Regions from separate parts of the Neorhizobium sp. T7_12 genome, predicted to be linked through region 2. Evidence: predicted binding sites of a transcription regulator. Region 2 holds the regulator's gene; the other holds the start of a gene.

Region 1 (3,414 bases), on a different contig from region 2:
CAGAGCCGTGCGAACGACCTTGAGCGGGTCGACGATGCCCATGGTGATCATGTCGCCATATTCAGACGTCTGGGCGTTGTAGCCGTAGTTGTCTTCGTTCTTTTCGAGGATCTTGCCGACCACGATGGAAGCTTCGTCACCAGCGTTCTCAGCGATCTGGCGAACCAGCGACTGCAGAGCGCGGCGAACGATGTTGATGCCGGCTTCCTGATCGTCGTTTGCACCCTTTGCGGTGATCTTGACGGAGGAACGCAGCAGGGCAACGCCGCCGCCCGGTACGATGCCTTCCTGAACGGCAGCGCGCGTCGCGTTGAGGGCGTCGTCGATGCGGTCCTTCTTTTCCTTGACTTCGACTTCCGTCGAGCCGCCGACGCGGATCACGGCAACGCCGCCGGCCAGCTTGGCCAGACGTTCCTGCAGCTTTTCGCGGTCGTAGTCGGAAGTGGTTTCTTCGATCTGAGCCTTGATCTGACCAACGCGGCCTTCGATGTCGGCCTTGGAGCCGGCGCCGTCGACGATCGTGGTATTTTCCTTGGAGATCGAGACCTTCTTGGTGCGGCCGAGCATGTCGAGCGTGACATTTTCGAGCTTGATGCCGAGGTCTTCGGAGATGACAGTGCCGCCCGTCAGGATGGCGATGTCTTCGAGCATGGCCTTGCGGCGATCGCCGAAGCCCGGAGCCTTGACGGCAGCGATCTTGAGGCCGCCACGCAGCTTGTTGACGACGAGCGTCGCAAGAGCTTCGCCTTCGACGTCTTCAGCGATGATCAGGAGCGGCTTGCCGGTCTGAACGACAGCTTCGAGAACCGGGAGCATCGCCTGCAGGTTCGAGAGCTTCTTCTCGTGGAGGAGAATGAAAGCGTCGTCGAGATCGGCAACCATCTTTTCCGGGTTGGTGACGAAGTAGGGCGACAGGTAGCCGCGGTCGAACTGCATGCCTTCGACGACTTCGAGTTCGGTTTCAGCGGTCTTGGCTTCTTCAACCGTGATGACGCCTTCGTTGCCGACCTTCTGCATGGCTTCAGCAATGTCGAGACCGACCTGCTTGTCGCCGTTTGCGGAGATCGTGCCGACCTGTGCGACTTCTTCCGAGGTCGAGATCTTCTTGGCCTTGGCCTGGAGATCCTTGACGACGTCTGCCACTGCGAGGTCGATGCCGCGCTTCAGGTCCATCGGGTTCATGCCGGCTGCAACGGCCTTGTTGCCTTCGCGAACGATCGCCTGGGCAAGAACGGTAGCAGTCGTGGTGCCGTCGCCGGCGATGTCGTTGGTCTTCGAAGCAACTTCGCGGACCATCTGGGCGCCCATGTTTTCGAACTTGTCGTCAAGTTCGATTTCCTTGGCGACCGATACGCCGTCCTTGGTGATGCGCGGAGCGCCGAAGGACTTGTCGATAATGACGTTACGACCCTTCGGGCCGAGCGTCACCTTGACTGCGTCGGCGAGAATGTCGACGCCGCGCAGCATCTTTTCGCGCGCGGTGCGGCCGAACTTGATTTCTTTAGCTGCCATTTTGGGAACTCCTGAAAAGGGGTGTCAGCGATATTTCAGTGAAAGCAACCGACTGAGATCAGCCGATGATGCCCATGATGTCGGATTCCTTCATGATCAGAAGGTCTTCGCCGTCGAGCTTGACTTCGGTGCCGGACCACTTGCCGAACAGGACGCGGTCGCCGGCCTTGACGTCGAGAGCAGTGATGTTGCCCTTGTCGTCGCGGGTGCCGGTGCCGACGGCGACGATTTCGCCTTCCTGCGGCTTTTCCTTGGCGGTATCAGGAATGATGATGCCGCCCTTGGTCTTGGCTTCGGATTCGACGCGACGAACAACGACGCGGTCGTGAAGGGGGCGGAAATTGGTGCTTGCCATTGTCTAATCCCTCGATCAAATGACATGGACGGGTGGAAACCCGTATCTCGGTGCTGTTAGCACTCCCATTTGGAGAGTGCCAGCCGCCTCGAGATAAGGGTGCCCGGCGGATGAGTCAAGAACGGCCGTAAAATTTTCGGGACGGCTCGGAACTCATGGGAAATACGCTTAACGATACGGATGCTGGGCAACGCCTGCGCCTGGCGGAACTGATGGCCGCTGCCGGCCACATCGGGTCTCGGGTTTAAAGCCACCTCTCCGGGCAGGTCGGCATGTTGCACCGGACTTTGGTGGAAGAAAGGCGCCGGCGCGTTTAACAGCCGCGCGGGGCCTGTGAATGCCTCAACGTGGCGCCATGCCCGAAGTTCGCTTCCTTCATACGGTCTTCACATATGGCTCCTAGAGGGGACGGCGAGCTTCCGCGCCCGGGGGGTACATGACGCCATGGACGACAGGTAACCGTTGCGGAAGAGCATGAGGCAATGATGGATCAGGCGGTGAAGGACGAGATTGCGGTGAAGCCGACGCTCGGCGAACTGACGGCGGTGTTCGGCAGGATCGGGGTCCTGAGTTTCGGCGGCCCTGCCGGGCAGATCGGCCTGATGCACCGGACCCTGGTGGACGAAAGGCGCTGGCTTTCCGAGGCGCGTTTTCTGCATGCCTTGAACTACTGCATGCTGCTGCCGGGACCGGAAGCCCAGCAGCTGGCTACTTATATTGGCTGGCTGATGTTCGGGGTGCGCGGCGGCATGATCGCCGGCCTTCTTTTCGTGCTTCCGGGGCTGGCCGTCATCATCGCCCTTTCGACGGCTTACGCCCTCTATCAGGATACGAGCTGGCTCACCGGCCTGTTTTTCGGCCTCAAGGCGGCGGTGCTCGCGATCGTCGTCGAGGCGGTGATCCGCCTCAGCCGCAAGACGCTGAAGAACCGCCTCCTGTTCGGCATCGCGGCGGCCGCCTTCGTCGCATTGTTCTTCTTCGGGTTGCCGTTTCCGCTCGTGGTGCTCCTGGCCGGGTTAGTTGGCTTCTTTGCCGCCCGCAGGGGCGGCGGAGCCGCCAAAAGCTCCGACGCGATCGACCTGCCGAAACGGCCGAAGCCGTTGACGGCGATAGCCACGCTGGTTTTCTGGATCGCGGTCTGGCAGCTTCCGCTTCTCCTGCTGTGGATGTTCTCGGCGCCGGAAGGCCTGGCCGTCATGTTCACCTTCTTCTCCAAGATGGCGATGGTGACGTTCGGCGGTGCCTATGCGGTGCTCGCCTATGTGGCGCAGGTGGCGGTCGACAATTACGGCTGGCTGAAACCGGGCGAAATGCTGGACGGGCTGGCGCTTGCCGAAACGACGCCTGGGCCGCTGGTTCTGGTGCTGTCCTTTGTCGGCTTCCTGGTCGGTTTCCGCGAAGCCGCCGGTCTCGGACCGGTCGCCGGCGGTGTGATCGGTGCCCTGCTGGTCGCCTGGGCGACCTTCGTGCCGAGCTTCATCTGGATCTTCGCAGGCGCGCCCTATATCGAGCGGCTGCGCGGTAATCCGGTCCTTTCGGCGGCGCTG
Region 2 (3,414 bases):
TCGTCATGCGAAAGCAGATATGCCCGGGTCCCGTCGCACCATGGGGCGGAACCGGTAATGCATCGGCCGGTGGTGGCTTCACCGTCTCGGCGGGATTGAAGATCAGCAGGATGCCCGGCCCGCAACGGAAGAACACATGCCTATTGCCGGCACGCAGAACCTTTTCAAGCCCGAGAATGCCGCCGTAGAAGGTCTCGGCGGCATCGAGATCGTCAGCATAAAGTGCAGTTTCGAGAATGCCTTCGATCAAACAGCACCTCTTTCAGCGAGTGTCAGGCAATCGCCTGCTTCTGCATCGCCACCAGTTCCTGCGTGCCGTCCTGGGCCAGTGCCAAAAGCTTCAGGAATTCCTCCTGGCTGAAAGGCTTGCCCTCGGCCGTGCCCTGCACCTCGACAATGCCGCCGGTGCCGGTCATCACGAAATTCGCATCCGTTTCCGCAGCCGAATCCTCGATATAATCGAGGTCGATAACCGGCTGGCCGGCAAAGATGCCGCAGGAGATCGCCGCGACGTGATCCTTCAATACCTTCTCGACCTTGGTCATCGAGCGGGCTTCCATCCACTTCAGGCAGTCGTAGAGCGCAATCCAGCCACCGGTGATCGACGCCGTACGCGTGCCGCCATCCGCCTGGATGACGTCGCAGTCAATGGTGATCTGCTTTTCGCCGAGTGCTTCAAGATCTATGACGGCGCGCAAGGAGCGGCCGATCAGGCGCTGGATTTCCTGGGTGCGGCCGCCCTGCTTTCCGGCAGCGGCTTCGCGCTTCATGCGGTCGCCTGTGGCGCGCGGCAGCATGCCGTATTCGGCGGTGACCCAGCCCTTGCCGCTGTTGCGCAGCCACGGTGGCGTCTTTTCTTCGAGACTCGCAGTGCACAGCACATGCGTGTCGCCGAACTTGACGAGGCAGGAACCTTCGGCATGTTTGGAGAAATTGCGCTCGAACGAGACCTTGCGCATCTGGTTCAACTGTCTGCCTGAAGGCCGCATGCTTCACTCCCTGGATTTCTGTTTCCGCCTTCTACGGCCCCGGCCAAGCTTTTGCAAAGAAAAAGGCCTAAGACGCTCTGCGGGCGATTGATTATGCCCGTGGCGATTTTCCCTTTGGAGAAGGCGCGGCGAATGACTATATTTTGTCGAAAGAACAACGGAACGGTGAAGTTTTAGATGGGATTTTCGGCATCGACGGGTAGGGACAGCGGCTCTGTGCTCGATGACCGTTCGCGCGAAATTTTCCGCCGCATCGTGGAAAGCTATCTGGAGACCGGCGAACCGCTCGGCTCCCGGAATCTTTCCCGCCTGCTGCCCATATCGCTGTCGCCCGCGTCGGTGCGCAATGTGATGAGCGATCTCGAGGAACTCGGGCTCATCTACTCCCCGCATATCAGTGCCGGCCGCCTGCCGACCCAGTCCGGGCTTCGCTTTTTCGTCGATGCTTTCATGCAGGTCGGAGACCTCTCCGCCGAGGAGCGCGCCAATATCGACCGGCAGATCCGGCCTGCGGATCGCGATCAGCCGATGGAAAGCCTGATGGCGGAGGCGAGCCGCATGTTGTCAGGCGTCTCGCGCGGCGCCGGGATCGTCATTACCACCAAGAGCGACCCGGTCCTGAAGCACGTCGAGTTCATCCGCCTTGAGCCGACCAAGGCGCTCGCGGTGCTCGTCGGCGATCATAACCAGGTGGAAAACCGTGTCATCGAACTTCCGGTCGGCGTGACGTCGTCGCAGCTCACCGAGGCGGCCAATTTCCTCAACGCCCACCTCAGCGGCCAGACACTGCCGGAACTGCGCGGCCAGCTGAAGACACTCAAGGATCAGGTGCAGGGCGAGCTCCATGCGCTGTCGCAGGAACTGGTCGAGCGCGGTCTTGCGGTCTGGTCCGGCGACAGCGAGGAAGGCAAGCCGACCCAGCTCATCGTCCGCGGTCGGGCCAATCTGCTCGAAGGCCTAGCGGATGTGGCCGACCTCGATCGCCTGCGGTTGCTTTTCGACGATCTCGAAAAGAAGGACAGCCTGATCGAGATCCTCGATCTCGCCGAGAAGGGACCGGGCGTGCGAATCTTCATCGGCTCGGAAAACAAATTGTTCTCCCTGTCGGGCTCCTCGCTCATCGTGGCGCCCTATCGTGACGGCGAAGACCGGATCGTCGGTGCCGTCGGGGTCATCGGGCCGACGCGGCTCAACTATTCGCGCATCGTGCCGATGGTGGATTACACCGCACAGCTGCTTGCCAGGCTGTCGCGCTGAATTCGCGACCGAGCCGCCCCAACTTTCCCACCAAGCCTTGATTTTTTCACTTTAAACCTCGATATCGGGCACAAATCCAAGCCCGTAAATCCAAGCCAAGAATAACCGGAGACCGTCATGACCGACGAAACCAACAAGAACGGACCTGACGCAACTGCCGCGGAGAACACGGTTGAAGCTGTTGCATCTGCTCTTGAGGACGCGGCCAACCAGAAGAATGCCGAGGCGCCTGCCGCCGAACCGGATCCGCTGGAATTGCTGAAAGCCGAAAATAACGAGCTGCGCGACCGCTTTCTGCGGCTGGCGGCCGAAATGGACAACCTGCGCCGCCGCACCGAACGCGAAATCAAGGACGCTAAGTCCTATGCGGCGGCCGGTTTTGCCCGCGACATGCTCGCCGTTTCGGACAACCTGCGCCGGGCGCTGGATGCCGTGCCGACCGAAATGCGCGCCACGGCAGATGCCTCGCTGACCACGCTCCTGGAGGGCGTCGAGATGACCGAGCGCTCCATGCTATCGGCGCTGGAACGCCACGGCGTGAAGAAGATCGATGCGGAAGGCCAGAAGTTCGATCCGAACTTCCACCAGGCCATGTTCGAGATCCCGAACCCCGCTGTCCCGAACAATACCGTCGTTCAGGTCGTCCAGGCCGGCTTCACGATCGGCGAACGCGTGCTGCGGCCTGCCATGGTCGGTGTTGCAAAGGGCGGCCCGAAGGCGGAAGTCTCCGCGGAAGCCGCCGGCGAAAAGAACGCCTGACCTCTACGATTTGCCAGGCGGCCTCGCGCCGCCCGGCCTGTTTTGTCCGAGCGCCTACCAGGCCTCCGGTTCCCGCACCATGTGAATGATATTGGCGGGGCTGGTGATCCAGCCGCCTTTGAAGCCTTCCGGCAGCGGCTCGATCGCGTCGCAGCGCACGACGCCCGATTTTTCAAGATGCGCTGCCGCATCGTCGAAATCACCCGTAAACAATTCCAGCCATATCTCGGCCTGGCTCATCATCGGCGCCTCGTCGATCCAGAGCTTGTTCGGCCCGAGTTCGAAACCGATGGCGGGTGCCTTGTCGGTGATCTCCTTGAGGCCGATCGTGTCACGGTAGAATGCGATCGTCGCCTGATATTGATGCGACGGGACCTTCATGGCGATGTCGATGCCGCCGTATAGCCTG

The links. Region 2 encodes HrcA, which represses chaperone genes, less so after heat shock. Its sites were predicted from a motif close to GTTAGCACTCNCNNNNNGNGAGTGCTAAC; they were not measured.
Region 1: the regulator HrcA is predicted to act here: its motif matches at 1,923-1,951, upstream of groES (co-chaperone GroES).

Annotation. Positions count from the first base shown of each region.
Region 1 is NZ_PVBK01000004.1:252,079-255,492, reverse strand. It holds gene groL (chaperonin GroEL) at 1-1,512, opposite strand, end outside; gene groES (co-chaperone GroES) at 1,571-1,867, opposite strand; gene chrA (chromate efflux transporter) at 2,353-3,414, shown strand, end outside.
Region 2 is NZ_PVBK01000015.1:103,724-107,137, reverse strand. It holds gene C5J26_RS24935 (VOC family protein) at 1-250, opposite strand, end outside; gene rph (ribonuclease PH) at 273-989, opposite strand; gene hrcA (heat-inducible transcriptional repressor HrcA) at 1,167-2,246, shown strand; gene grpE (nucleotide exchange factor GrpE) at 2,364-3,005, shown strand; gene C5J26_RS24915 (VOC family protein) at 3,060-3,414, opposite strand, start outside.